One region of the Alterluteimonas muca genome, then DNA from elsewhere that is predicted to be linked to it. Evidence: predicted binding sites of a transcription regulator. Region 1 holds the regulator's gene; the other holds the start of a gene.
What was found. Region 1 encodes FliA, which starts transcription of late flagellar genes. Its sites were predicted from a motif close to TAAAGTTTNNCNNNCNNNGGCCGATAA; they were not measured.

Region 2: a site for FliA is predicted at 1,358-1,384, ahead of LDO11_RS15870 (GGDEF domain-containing protein). Genes of this name have one in related genera too.

Annotation. Positions count from the first base shown of each region.
Region 1 covers NZ_JAIWPS010000001.1:636,252-643,298, reverse strand. The annotation lists gene flhA (flagellar biosynthesis protein FlhA) at 1-978, shown strand, start outside; gene flhF (flagellar biosynthesis GTPase FlhF) at 1,016-2,488, shown strand; gene LDO11_RS02880 (P-loop NTPase) at 2,475-3,344, shown strand; gene LDO11_RS02875 (RNA polymerase sigma factor FliA) at 3,341-4,093, shown strand; gene cheY (chemotaxis response regulator CheY) at 4,119-4,511, shown strand; gene LDO11_RS02865 (protein phosphatase CheZ) at 4,508-5,116, shown strand; gene LDO11_RS02860 (chemotaxis protein CheA) at 5,121-6,965, shown strand; gene LDO11_RS02855 (flagellar motor protein) at 7,015-7,047, shown strand, end outside.
Region 2 covers NZ_JAIWPS010000011.1:89,085-96,131, forward strand. The annotation lists gene LDO11_RS12775 (glutamine--tRNA ligase/YqeY domain fusion protein) at 1-1,217, opposite strand, end outside; gene LDO11_RS15870 (GGDEF domain-containing protein) at 1,548-3,725, shown strand; gene LDO11_RS12785 (DMT family transporter) at 3,779-4,699, shown strand; gene msrA (peptide-methionine (S)-S-oxide reductase MsrA) at 4,764-5,414, shown strand; gene rnk (nucleoside diphosphate kinase regulator) at 5,449-5,856, opposite strand; gene oxyR (DNA-binding transcriptional regulator OxyR) at 5,990-6,976, opposite strand; gene ahpF (alkyl hydroperoxide reductase subunit F) at 7,030-7,047, opposite strand, start outside.

The sequences.
Region 1 (7,047 bases):
GTGGGCTACCGGCTGATCCCGCTGGTCGACAAGGCCCAGGGCGGCGAGCTGATGGCGCGGATCAAGGCGGTGCGCCGCAAGCTCACCCAGGACATCGGCTTCCTGATCCCGCCGGTGCATATCCGCGACAACCTCGAGCTCGCGCCCACCGCCTACCGCCTGCTGGTGCATGGCGTGCCGGTGGCCACCGCCGACATCCATCCCGACCGCCTGCTCGCACTCGACCCCGGCGGCACCCTGCATCCGATCGAGGGCATCCCCGGCAAGGACCCGGCGTTCGGGCTCGACGCCCTGTGGATCCTGCCGCTGCAGCGCGCCCAGGCGGAGGCCGCCGGCTACACGGTGGTCGATCCCGCCACCGTGGTCGCCACCCACCTCTCGCACCTGGTGCGAGAGCAGGCGCCGGAACTGCTGGGCCACGAGGAAGTGCAGCAGCTGCTGGCAACGCTTGCGCGCAGCACGCCCAAGCTCGCCGAGGACCTGACGCCGAAGTCGCTGCCGCTGGCGGTGGTGGTGCGGGTGCTGCAGAACCTGCTGATCGAACGCATCCCGGTGCGCCAGCTGCGGCGCATCGCCGAGTCGCTGGTCGAGCACGCGGCCCATACCCAGGACCCGACCCAGCTGACCGCGGCGGTGCGCACCGCGCTGGGCCGCTTCATCGTCCAGGAAATCGCCGGGCCCGCCATCGAACTGCCGGTGTACACGCTGGCGCCGACGCTGGAACGGGTGTTGCAGGATTCCGCGCAGGGCGCCGGGGCCGCACTGGAACCGGGCCTGGCCGAACGTCTGCAGCAGAGCCTCGCCGACTGCGCGGGCCAGCAGGAGGCCAGGAACGAACCGGCGGTGGTGCTGGTGCCCAGCCAGGTGCGCGCTGCGCTGGCGCGCCTGGTCCGCCACAGCGTGCCCGGACTGTCGGTGCTGGCCTACACGGAAGTCCCGGAGGACCGGCGCCTGAAGCTGGTGGGCACGATCAATTGAGCAACGCATCACCCCCTTCGCAACACGGGCAACAACCATGAACATCCGCCGCTTCGTCGCCGCCGACATGCGCACCGCACTGCAGATGGTGCGCGATGCCCATGGACCCGATGCCGTGATCCTCTCCAACCGCCGCACCGACGAGGGCGTGGAGATCGTGGCGGCCAGCAACTACGACGAAGCCTGCCTGCAGCGTGCCCTCGAGGCGCAGCCGCGCGCCGCGGCCGAAGCCCCGGCCCCGGTGGTGGCCGCCCCGGAACGCCCACTGGCCCCGGCCGAGCGCTGGCTGCGCGACCTCGCCCCGCCCGCCGCGCCGGCAGGGGCTGCCGCACCGATCGCGCCCACACCTGTGGCCCAACCTGCGCCTGCTTCCATCCCGGTTGCACCGCGCGCGATCGAGGTACCGGCGGAGCCGACCGCGGTGGCCAATGCACTCGACGTCGCCGACGAATTCGACGGCCCCGCCTTCGCCGAACTGCTGGCGCGCACCCGTCCGCCGGTTGCGCCGATGATCGAGCCGCTGCCGGAACCGCCCGCCCCGCCCGCGCCGGTGCTGGCCGCGGTGCCCACGCCACCCGCGCCTGCAAGCGACGGCGAACTGGCGCGCATGCGCGACGAACTGGCGCAGATGCGCACGATGATCGAACGCGAGATGGCGCGGCTCACCGACGAGCGCCTGCGCGGCTCGCCGGTGCGCGCGCAGGCGATGGAACTGCTGGAGGACTACGGTTTCGATGCCGGCATCACCCGCGACGTGGTGCTGCAGATTCCCGCCGACACCCCGGCCCACCGCGCGCGCGGGCTGATGCTCGGCCTGATCTCGCGCAGGCTGCCGATCTGCCCGGTCGATCCGCTGCACGAGGCCGGGGTGATCGCCCTGGTCGGCCCGACCGGTGCCGGCAAGACCACCACGATTGCAAAGCTGGCCGCACTCTATGCGTCGCAGTACCAGCCGCGCGACGTCGCCCTGGTGACCACCGACACCGCGCGCGTCGGTGGCCGCGAGCAGCTGCACAGCTACGGCCGCCAGCTCGGCATCGCCGTGCACGAGGCCGACAGCGAGGCCGGCCTGCTGCAGCTGCTGCAGAAGCTGCAGGACTACCGGCTGGTGCTGGTGGACACCGCCGGCCTGAGCCAGCGCGACCGTGCCCTCGCCGGCCAGCTGAACTGGCTGCGCGCCGCGCGCCAGGTGCGCACCCTGCTGGTACTGCCGGCCAACACCCACTTCGCCGACCTCGATGAAGTCGTCCGCCGCTTCGAGCACGCGCGCCCGCAGGGCGTGGTGCTGACCAAGCTCGACGAGACCAGCCGACTCGGCAGCGCGCTGTCGGTGGTGGTCGACCACCAGCTGCCGCTGACCTGGACCACCGACGGCCAGCGCATCCCTGAAGACCTGAGCCGGGCCAATGCGGCCCACCTGGTACTTCGCCTTGAAGATCTCCGCCGCGATGCCGATAAGCCCATGGCATCCGAGCATTCCGCCCCGGAGCACACCCATGCTGTCGCCTGAGACCCTGCCGCCGATGTCCGTCGCCGTTCCGCCCGTGCCCGCCCCCGTGCGCACCCTCGCCGTCACCGGTGGCAAGGGCGGCGTGGGCAAGACCAATGTGTCGGCGAACCTGGCGATCGCGCTGTCGGAGCTCGGCAAGCGCACCCTGCTGCTGGATGCCGACCTCGGCCTGGCGAACGTCGACGTGCTGCTGGGGCTGTCGCCGCGCTACACGCTGGCCGACCTGGTGGCCGGGCGCTGCAGCCTCGACGAGGTGATCCTCGACGGCCCGTCGGGCGTGATGATCGTCCCCGCCGCCTCCGGCCGCCGGCACATGGCGGAACTGCGCCCCGCCGAACATGCCGGGCTGGTCAACGTCTTCAACGACCTGCAGCGCGATCTCGACATGCTGGTGGTGGACACCGCCGCCGGCATCACCGATTCGGTGCTGACCTTCTGCCAGGCCGCGCAGGACACCCTGGTGGTGGTCTGCGACGAGCCGGCGTCGATCACCGATGCGTATGCGCTGATCAAGGTGCTGGCACGCGAGCGCGGCGTCGGCCAGGTGCAGGTGGTGGCCAACATGGTGCGCAGCCCGCAGGAAGGCCGCGGCCTGTACGAGAAGCTGTCGCGCGTGTGCGAGCGCTTCATCGGCGACGTGTCGCTGAACTACCTCGGCGCGGTTCCGCAGTGCGAATGGCTGCGGATGTCGGTGCAGCGCCAGCAGGCGGTGGTGCGCGCCTACCCGTCGAGCCCGTCGGCGCGTGCGCTGGCCGAGATCGCCCGCCGCACCGCCCGCTGGCAGGCGCCGACCGCGCCACGCGGGCATGTCGAGTTCTTCGTCGAGCGGATGCTGCGCCAGGGGGTGCCGGCATGAGCATGGCCGCCCGCCACTACCAGGACATCCAGCGCAGCAGCGCGCCGGATCCGATCGTCCAGCATGCCGAACTGGTGCGCCGCATCGCCCACCACCTGGCGGCGCGACTGCCGGCCAGCGTGGAGATCGACGATCTCGTGCAGGCCGGCATGATCGGCCTGCTCGAAGCCTCGCGCAGCTACGACGCCGACCAGGGCGCCTCGTTCGAGACCTATGCCTCGATCCGCATCCGCGGTTCGATGATCGACGAGATCCGCCGTGGCGACTGGGTGCCGCGTTCGGTGCACCGCCGCGCGCGCGAAGCCGCCGCCGCGATCCGTTCGATCGAGCAGGCCACCGGCCGCGCCGCCGCGGCGCAGGAAGTCGCCGACAAGCTCGGGCTGCCGCTGGCCGACTACATGCGCCTGCTGGAAGACGCCGCGCGCGGCCAGGTGCTGAGCCTGGACTCGCACGTCGAGGACCACGGCGAGGTCGAGCCCGCGCGTCGTGGCGGGCCCACCCCCCAGGAAGCAATGGTGCGCGGCGAATTCGGCCGCGAACTCGCCGCCGCGATCGGCCTGTTGCCCGAACGCGAGCAGCTGGTGCTGTCGCTGTACTACCAGCAGGAACTCAACCTCAAGGAGATCGGCGCGGTGCTCGGCGTCAGCGAATCACGCGTGTGCCAGATCCATGGCCAGGCGGTGGTGCGGCTGCGCGGGCGGCTGACCGCGTTCGAACTCGCCGATACCGGCATCGGCGACGACGACTGATGCCATCGTTTTACTGGAGCCCCTTTTGAACAAGAACATGCGCGTGCTGATCGTCGATGACTTCTCGACGATGCGGCGGATCATCAAGAACCTGCTGACCGACCTCGGCTTCAACAACACCGTGGAAGCCGAGGACGGCCACAGCGCGCTGGCCGTGCTGCGGCAGGATGCGGTGGAGCTGGTGATCACCGACTGGAACATGCCCGGCATGACCGGCATCGAGCTGCTGCGCGAGATCCGCGCCGATGCCAAGTTCCGCACCCTGCCGGTGCTGATGGTGACCGCCGAGGCCAAGCGCGAACAGATCATCGAGGCCGCGCAGAACGGCGTGAACGGCTACATCATCAAGCCGTTCACCGCGCAGACCCTGGAAGAGAAGCTCAACAAGGTGTTCGAACGCCTCGGGGGCGGCGCTTGAACGCGGCGGTGGCGGACGACGTCCCGGTCGCGCGCCTGCTGCAGGATGCACTCGACGCGCTGGAGCGCGGCGACGAGGACGCCTGGCGCCGCCACGTCGATGCGATCGCCGCATCGCGCGCGCATACGCTGGTCAGCGGCCTCGGCCGGCTGGCGCGCGAGCTCGAACAGGCGCTCGATGCCCTGCCCCCGGCACCGTCGGGCGGCAACCTCGACGACGCCTGCGCCCGCCTCGACCACGTGGTGGCGATGACCGAGGAGGCCACCCATCGCACCCTCGACCTGATCGACGACAGCCGTGCGCTGGTCGCCCGCCTCAAGGACGGCCCGCTCGACGACAGCCAGGCCGGTACCGTCGAGGCGCTGCGCGACAACCTGCGCGAGATGGCGCTGGCACAGAGCCACCAGGACCTCGGCGGGCAGATCATCCGCCGCGTCGCATCGATCGTGCGTGGCGTGCACGAGGGTTTCGGCGAACTCGGCCTGCCGCCGAAGGACGAGCCGGCGTGCCCGAACCGTGGCCACGGCCCGGCGGTCGGGGGGCTGGATCGCGGCACCGTGGGCCAGAGCGACGCCGACGACCTGCTGTCGAACCTCGGGCTCTGACACCGTGAACGCCTCGCCGGAAATCGCCGCCGACTTCGTGATCGAGGCACGCGAGCTGCTCGACGACCTCGGCGGGCAGCTGGTGGCGCTGGAGCAGACGCCCGGCGACCGCGAACAGTTGAACGCGGTCTTCCGCGCGTTCCACACGCTCAAGGGCGGCGCCGGCTTTCTCGGCGTGACCCCGCTGGTGGAGCTCTGCCACGCGGCCGAGGAAACCCTGGGCGCTGCACGCAGCGGCCAGGCGACGCTGGAGGCGCGGCATTTCGATGCCGCGCAGCAGTCATTGGACTGGCTGCAGGCGATGGTGGACGCGATCGACTCCGGCAGCGAGGTGCCGCGCGCGCCCGCCGCGGTCGTCAACGGCTTCTCGCTTGCGCCGCCGGCCACGACCGCCACGCCCGCCGCCGCCGCCGCCAATGGCGACATGATCGGCGACGACGAATTCGAGGCACTGCTCGACCAGCTGCACGGCAACGCGGCGCCGGGCCCGGTCGGTGCAGCCGGAAACGGCGGGGCGATCAGCGACGACGAATTCGAGGCGCTGCTCGACCAGTTGCACGGGTCGGCCCCGCCCGGAGCTGCCGCAGCCCAGGTGACTCCGCCGGCCGCCCCGCGCACGCCGACGCCCGCACCTGCGCCGCCTGCCGCCGCCGCGCCGAAGCCGGCAGCCCCGCAGGCCGCCAATGGAGCGGCCACTGCCGAGCGCGAACACACCGTACGCGTGGACACCCGCCGTCTGGACGCCATCGTCGATCTCGTCGGCGAGCTGGTACTGGCGCGCAACCGCCTCAAGACCCTGCGCGCGCGGCTGCGCGACGAGGAGCTCGACCGTGCCGTGAGCACGCTCGACAACGCCACCGCGCGCCTGCAGGGCGCGGTGATGCACACCCGCATGCAGCCGGTGGGCAAGGTGTTCGCGCGCTTCCCCAAGCTCGCGCGTGACGTCGCACGCGCACTCGACAAGGAAGTGGACCTCGAGCTCGTCGGCGCCGAGACCGAACTCGACCGCAACCTGGTCGAGGCGCTGGCCGATCCGCTGGTGCACCTGGTGCGCAACGCCATCGACCACGGCATCGAAGCACCGGCCCTGCGCGAGGCCACCGGCAAGCCGCGCGCCGGCAAGGTGAGGCTGATCGCCCAGCAGCAGGGCGACTATGTCGGCATCGAGGTGCAGGACGACGGTGCCGGCATCGACCCCGAGCGCCTGCGCACCAAGGCGCGCGAGAAGGGTCTGATCGATGCCGAGACCGCGGCGCGGCTGAGCGTGGAGGAATGCCTGCACCTGGTGTTCATGCCCGGCTTCTCGACGCGCAGCGAGGTCAGCGACATTTCCGGCCGTGGCGTCGGCATGGACGTGGTGCAGTCGCGCATCCGCGAGCTCAGCGGGCAGATCCAGGTGCACTCCGAACTCGGGCGCGGCAGCCGGTTCTCGCTGCGCGTGCCGCTGACGCTGGCGATCCTGCCGACGCTGCTGGTGCAGGCGGCCGGCGATGCCTATGCCTTGCCGTTGGCGCGGGTGCAGGAAGTGCTGCATGCACCCACCCATGCGGTGAACTGGTTCGACGGCCGCGCCGCGCTCGACCGCCGCTCGCACACGCTGCCGCTGCTGGACCTGCGGCACTGGCTGCGGCAACCGGCACCGGAGACGCCGCTGCTCACCATCGTGGTCCTGCAGCGCGGCGACGCCCGCTTCGGCCTGGTGGTCGACGAGGTGCGCGGCCGCGAGGAGGTGGTGATCAAGCCGCTGCCACGCGCCCTGCGTGGCCTGCCCGGCTACGCCGGCGCCACCCTGATCGGCGACGGCCGCCTGGCGCTGATCCTCGACGTGGACGCGTTGCGCACGGTCTGATCGGCACCGCGCAACTCAAGTCGCGCGCACCTTCGCCGATATCGCCACCATGGATATCTTCAGTCTCGTCGGGCTCGTCCTC
Region 2 (7,047 bases), on a different contig from region 1:
CGCACGCCGAGCGATTCGTCCTTGGGATGGTTGGGGAAGGCCAGCGCTTCCTCGTGCTCCGCGGGCAGGTTGGTCAGCACCAGCTTCAGCGGGTCGAGCACCGCCATGCGCCGCGGCGCGTGGGCGTCGAGATCCTCGCGCAGCGCGCCTTCCAGCACCGAGAAGTCGATCACCGAGTTCTGCTTGCTGATGCCCACGCGCTCCACCAGCAGGCGCAGCGATGCCGGCGTATAGCCGCGTCGGCGCAGGCCCTGCAGGGTGTACATGCGTGGGTCGTCCCAGCCGTCGACCAGACCATCGGCGACCAGCTGGGTGAGCTTGCGCTTGCTCATCACCGTGTAGTTGATGTTGAGCCGCGAGAACTCGATCTGGCGCGGCTTGCCGGCTTCGATCGGCAGCCCCTTCGCCGCCAGCGGTGCCAGCAGTTGCGGGTTGCCGGCGAGGTCGACGTTGTCCACGCACCAGTCGTACAGCGGGCGGTGGTCCTCGAATTCCAGCGTGCACAGCGAGTGGGTGACGCCCTCGATCGCGTCGCCCAGCGCGTGGGCGAAGTCGTACATCGGGTAGATCGGCCAGGCATCGCCGGTGTTCTGGTGCGGCACGTGCTTGATCCGGTACAGCGCCGGGTCGCGCAGGTTGATGTTGCCGCTGGCCATGTCGATCTTCGCGCGCAGGGTGCGCGCGCCATCGGCGAACTCGCCGGCGCGCATGCGCCGGAACAGGTCGAGGTTCTCCTCGACGCTGCGGTCGCGGAACGGCGAGTGGCGGCCGGGCTCGGTGAGCGTGCCGCGGTACTCGCGCACCTGCTCGGCGGACAGGTCGCAGACGAACGCCCTGCCGTCCCGGACGAGCTTCTCGGCCGCCAGGTAATAGACCTCGAAGTAATCCGAGGCATGGCGCAGGTCGGCCCATTCGTATCCCAGCCAGCGCACGTCATCCTGGATCGCGGCGACGAACTCCGGGTCCTCCTTCGCCGGATTGGTGTCGTCGAAGCGCAGGTTGCAGCGGCCGCCGAACTCCTGGGCGATGCCGAAGTCCAGGCAGATCGCCTTGGCGTGGCCGATATGCAGGTAGCCGTTGGGCTCCGGCGGGAAGCGGGTGCGGATGGCGCTGTGCCTGCCGCTGGCGAGGTCGTCACGCACGATCTGGCGGATGAAGTCGCGACGCAGGGGGGCATCGGTCGGGGTGGCGGTATCGGGGGAGGCGTCAGCGGTCATCTGGGATCGGCGGATACAGGGGATGCGGGGGCGGGGCGCAGGGCGGCCGTCGCGGATCGCACAGTGTAGGCGAGCGCGCCGCGCGCGGCCCGTGGCCCCGGCTGGCCCGGGCCCGGAACGCCGGCGGCGCGACCGGGCGCTAAAGCAGGCAGTGGTGCTGCCGATAACCATCCTGGTGGGGACCAGGCGCGCGGGCATTTGTGACGGCCATAACATTCCTGTCCCTACCATCCGCCGTCCAGCCCGATCGGGCACTCACATCCGGGAAGTGAACATGGCGACCGCAGGGGGCGGCACCGTGCAGGGATCCACGCCGTCGGGGACGGTGCGGTGAGTCCTGCCCGCAGGTGGGCGCCGTCGCCGGAACTGGTCGCCACGCTCGGCTTCGCGGCGCTGCTGCTGTTGCTGGCATCGGCGCTGGTGGGGCTGGGTGGAGACCCGTCGGACGGGCTGCGACCCGCCGGGGTGGTGCGTGTCGAGGGCGCACGTGCGTCCTCGGGTTATCTGGCGCTGCCGGCCGGCGCCGATGGCGGCACCCGCGCGCAACTGCGCTGGGAGCTGCCTCCGAGGATGGAAGGCGATGCCCGCTGGGTGGTCTGGGTGCCGCGCGTGCCGGTGGACCGGCTGCAGTTCACCGGCGCCGACTGGGCCGGGCCGCCGCATGATTTCTTCCGCCCGCGGGTGGCGCAGGCGTTCCCCGGCGGGTTCCGCTCGGTGCCACCCGAGCCGGCGGGGCCGGTGCTGGAGCTGGATCTCGACGTGTTCGCCGACGGCCGTGTCGGCGTGTTGCCGCTGCTGGTGCGCGAAGACCATGCGGTGATGCTCGAGCAGCGCGCCTCGGCGATGTCGGCCGCGGTCTATGCGGTACTGCTGGTGCTGGCCCTGCTGGCGCTGTCGCTGTATGCCGCCGCCCGCGACCGCGCATTCCTCGGCTATTTCGCCTGCGCGCTGTCCACTCTGCTGTTGCTGGCCGCCCTCAACGGCCACCTGTACCGGTTCGCCGGGCTGTCGTTCCTCGGTGCCTGGGGGATCCAGGGCGTGCACGCGCTGATCCTGGTGTTCCTGCTGGCCTGGACCCGGCTGCTCGAGGTCTATGCCGGCGCCACGCTGCATGCGCGGGCACGCCAGGCGCTTTCGGCCTTCCGCTGGACGGCGCTGGTGCTGGTCGGCCTGTGCCTGGTCGACGTACCGGCGTTCAACGAGCTGCTGGGACCCGCGACCCTGGCGCTGTGGGTGGCGACCGGGATTGCCGGCGTGGCGTGGATGACGGTGGCGGTGCGCCGTCGGCTGGCGATGGCCTGGCCGCTGCTGGCACTGCATGTGCTCACCTATGCGGCACTGCTGGCCTACGAGTTCTCGCCGGGCTGGAACCTCGCGAATCCGCTGCTTGCGCGCTTCGCCTTCCAGGCCGGCATGGTCACCACCCTGACCCTGTTCGCGGTGGGCCTGGTGTCGCGCATCGCCGACTTCCGCGACCAGCGCGACCGCGACCGCCTGGCGCGGCTCGACAGCGAACGGCGGATGGCGCGCGAGGCCGCCCGCGGCGCCTATGCACATGCGCTGCAGGCCGGCCTGCGCACGCTCGGCCCCGGCGATATCGAGTGGACCGCCTTCCGGCTGCTGTTCGACCACCTGCTTCCACTGCTGCCGGTGCGCTCCGCGGTGGCGGTCGCGCAGGGTTTCCACGGTGCGGAGATGATGGTGGTGCATCCCGCGGCGGGCCGCGACCAGGTGGTCGCCGACCTCGAGCGGCGCGCGCTGCCGCTGCGACGGGCGGCCACGGCCGGGCTGCCGCGGCAGGAGCTGCTGGGCGACGAGCGCGGTGCGCGCACCGAGGCCCTGCTGCCGCTGCAGGTGCGCGCGCCCGGCTGGGGCGCGGTGCTGCTGCAGCGCGACGGCAGCGAGGGGTTCAGCGCCGAGGAGATGGCGCTGGCGATGGAATTCACGCGGCTGGCGCAACTGCACGTGGAACAGGCCGTGGTGACCGCCAACCTGCGCCGCTCGGCGGAAATGGACGCCCTGACCGGGTCGCTCAACCGCCGATCGGTCGACCAGTGGCTGCTGCGCAGCTTCAACGAGGCCGAGCGCGGCGGGCAGCCGCTCTCGGTGATCCTGGTCGACCTCGACCACTTCAAGTCGATCAACGATCAGCACGGGCACGTTGCCGGCGACCACTGCCTGCGCACGGTGGCTACGGCATTGCGCAGGGCGGTGGGTGAGGGCGCGCTGTTCGGGCGCTATGGCGGCGAGGAGTTCATCGCCATCCTTCCCGGCATCGCCGCCGCGCCCGCGCGCGACACCGGCGAGCGCATGCGCAGCGCGGTCGAGCAGCTGGACGTGCGCTGGGAGGACAAGGCCCTGCGACTCACGGTGAGCGTGGGGCTGGCCACCCGGCGCGATGGCGAGCGCTCGCCGCAGGACACCGTCGACCGCGCCGACAAGGCGCTGTACGCGGCCAAGCGGCTGGGCCGCAACTGCGTGCAGGTGGCGCCCGCCGTGTTCACCTGACCGGCGCACGCGGGCCGCTGCTACGCTGCGGCGCCCGTCGAAGCCTCTCGCCCGTGCAGGACTCCCCCGCCCGCAGTACTGCCCTGGCCTGGATGCTCGCCGGCGCGGTGCTGATCGGCAGCAACGGCCTGATGGTGCGGCTGGCCGACACCGCGCCGACGGTCTCGGCGTTCTACCGCATGCTGTTTGCAGCGGCGATGCTGGGTGCGCTGGTGGCGGCGCGCGGCGACTGGCGTCCGCTGCCGCGCGCGGTGTGGGTGCTGGCACTGCTGCCGGCCGCTGCGTTCGCCGCCGACCTGTGGCTGTGGCATCGCAGCATCCTGCTGGTCGGGCCGGGCCTGGCCACGCTGCTGGCCAATGCGCAGGTGTTCTTCATGGCGCTGGCCGGCGTGCTGCTGTTCGGCGAGCGCATCGGTCCTCGCTTCGTGGCCGGCATCGCGCTGGCGTTCTTCGGCCTGTGGCTGCTGCTGGGCGGCGACTGGGTGGATCTGCCGGCCGATTACCGCTGGGGCGTGTGGCTGGGGCTTGCCACCGGGCTGTGCTACGCCGTGTACAACATCGGCCTGCGCCATGTGCAGCGTGCCGGCAGCGCACTGGCGCCGGAGCGGCGCGCGCCCATCGCCCAGGTGCTGGCGGTGGTCTCGGCGCTGTGCGCGGTGCTGCTGGGCATGGCCGGCGTCGCCGAAGGCGTGTCCTTCGTGATCCCGGACCTCGCAACGCTCGGCTGGTTGCTGTTGCTGGCCGGGGTGGGCCACTGCCTGAGCTGGGTCCTGATCTCGCGGGCGATGCAGCAGTTGCCGGTGGCGGTGGTCGGCCTGCTGCTGCTGGCGCAGCCGGTATGCGCGTTCCTGCTCGACCTCGCGGTGCTCGACCGCGGCACCTCGCCGCGCGAATGGATGGGCCTGGCGTTGACGCTGGCCGGCATCTTCCTGGCCGGGTTGCGCCAGCGCCGACCCGAGGCGGGCCGGGCTTGAAGCCGGCCCGGCCGCGCCCCACTCAATCAGGTGCGGCGACGGGCCGCGTGCGTGGAGCGAGCCGATGTTCGGGATTGGTGCCTGGAAACAGCGGATGCCGCGTCCGCAGGACGCGCTGCCCGGCCGCGCGGACCCGCTGCCGCTGCACAACCGCCACCACGTGCATGGCCGTCCGCTGCGCGACGCCTTCGAGGGCCTGTCGCAGGTGCAGTTCGGCATGGGCTGTTTCTGGGGCGCCGAACGGGTGTTCTGGTCGCTGCCGGGGGTGGAAACCACCGCGGTCGGCTATGCCGGCGGGCATACGCCCAATCCCACCTACCGCGAGGTCTGCAGCGGGCAGACCGGGCATGCCGAGGTGGTGCTGGTGGTCTACGACCCGGCGGTGATCGGCTTCGACCGCCTGCTGGCGGCCTTCTGGGAAAGCCACGACCCGACCCAGGGCATGCGCCAGGGCAACGATCTCGGCACCCAGTACCGCTCGGTGATCCATTGCACGACGTCGGAACAGGCGCAGGCGGCGCAGCGCAGCCGCGACAGCTTCCAGGCCGGGCTGCATGCCGCGGGGCTGGGTGACATCACCACGGAAATCGTGCATCCGGCGCCGGAGTTCTTCTACGCCGAGGACGAGCACCAGCAGTACCTGGCGAAGAACCCGGGCGGCTACTGCGGCCTGGGCGGCACCGGCGTGCGCTGCGCAGCAACGCCGGTGGTGTGAGGCCGAAGCCCGGCCCGCTGCGCGCGCCGTCCGCTCAGGCGGCGGGCTGCGGCTCGACCGAGGCCACTTCCAGGCTGAGGGTTCCGCCGTCCGGGCGTGGCCATTCGATGCTCTGGCCCACCGACAGGCCCAGCAGCGCGCTGCCGACCGGCGCCAGCACCGACACCCGGCCGCTGGCGCTGTCGGCCTCGTGCGGGTAGACCAGGGTCAGGGTGCGGCGGGTGCCATCGGCATCGACGCACTCCACCCGCGAATGCATGCGCACCACGTCGGACGGCATCTGTGCCACCGGCAGCACCTGCGCGCGCAGCAGTTCTTCCTGCAGCGCCACCGCCGCCGGGTGGCCCCGCCAGGTGGGGTTCTCGATCAGCGCATCGAGACGGGCGGCATCGATTTCGGACACCAGCAGAGACGGCGGCAGGCCGCTGTTGGGAGTGGACATGACAGGTTCCTCGGTGAAGTTGTCTGGTTGCTCATGCGGTCGGCACGCGGGGGCCGGAACCGGAGCAAAGGAAACGGGCGACGCGTCAGCGCCGCCCGTACGGTGTCCAAGCTAGCCCGTTCGGCAGGCCGGTTCAAGCCACCCCGGCGGTGACCGGCCCGGCGGCCGCCGGACGGTCGGCACCGGGCGGGGCACCGGGCGGGGCAGCGGCGGCGCCGGGTGCCACCAGCAGCTGGTCGGGCAGGGCGTGGAATTCCCTGGCCAGCTGGCGCAGGAACGCGTCCATCGCCGAACTGCGCCGCCATGTCATCGCGATGTCGCGGTGTGGGGCGGGCGCGGCGAAATGCACCAGCTGGATGTTCTCCGACCGCGCGACCGGGGGCTGCACCGCCAGCATCGGCAGCAGGGTGATGCCGACGTTGGCGGCGACCATCTGCCGCAGCGTCTCCAGGCTGGTGGCGCGGAATTCGCTGCGTTCGTGCGCGCCCGAGAGCTGGCAGACGTCGAGCGCCTGTTCACGCAGGCAGTGGCCGTCCTCGAGCAGCAGCAGGCGCTGGTCGGCCAGCTCGTCGAGCTGCAGCCGCTCGCGTCCGGCCAGCGGGTGGCGGTCGGGGACAGCCAGCACGAACGGCTCGGAAAACAGGGCCTCGGTATGCAACTGGTCGTCGTCGACCGGCAGCGCGAGCACCGCGGCATCCAGGCGGCCATCGCGCAGCCGTGACAGCAGCACGTCGCTCTTCTCCTCGAACAGGAGCAGTTCCAGCTGCGGGAAGCGCGCGCGGATCCGCGGAATCACATGCGGCAGCAGGTACGGCCCCAGGGTCGGGAAGATGCCTAGCCGCACGGTGCCGGCCTGCGGATCCTGGCCGCGGCGTGCGGCCTCCTTCATCTGCTCGATCTCGTCGACGATGCGGCGCGCGCGCTCGGCCGCGTCGCGGCCGGCGGGAGTCAGCATCACCTTGCGCGGCGCGCGTTCCACCAGCGCCACGCCGAGTTCCTCCTCGAGCTTGCGGATCTGCGTCGACAGCGTCGGCTGGCTGACGAAACAGGCCGCCGCTGCCCGCCCGAAGTGGCGATGGTCGGCGAGGGCGACGAGGTAACGCAGGTCACGCAGGTTCATGGCGATGCTCCAGTGCGTGCGCGCGACCCGCCATCCGGGACCACGCGGGGGTCCTACACCGCTTCGGCGAC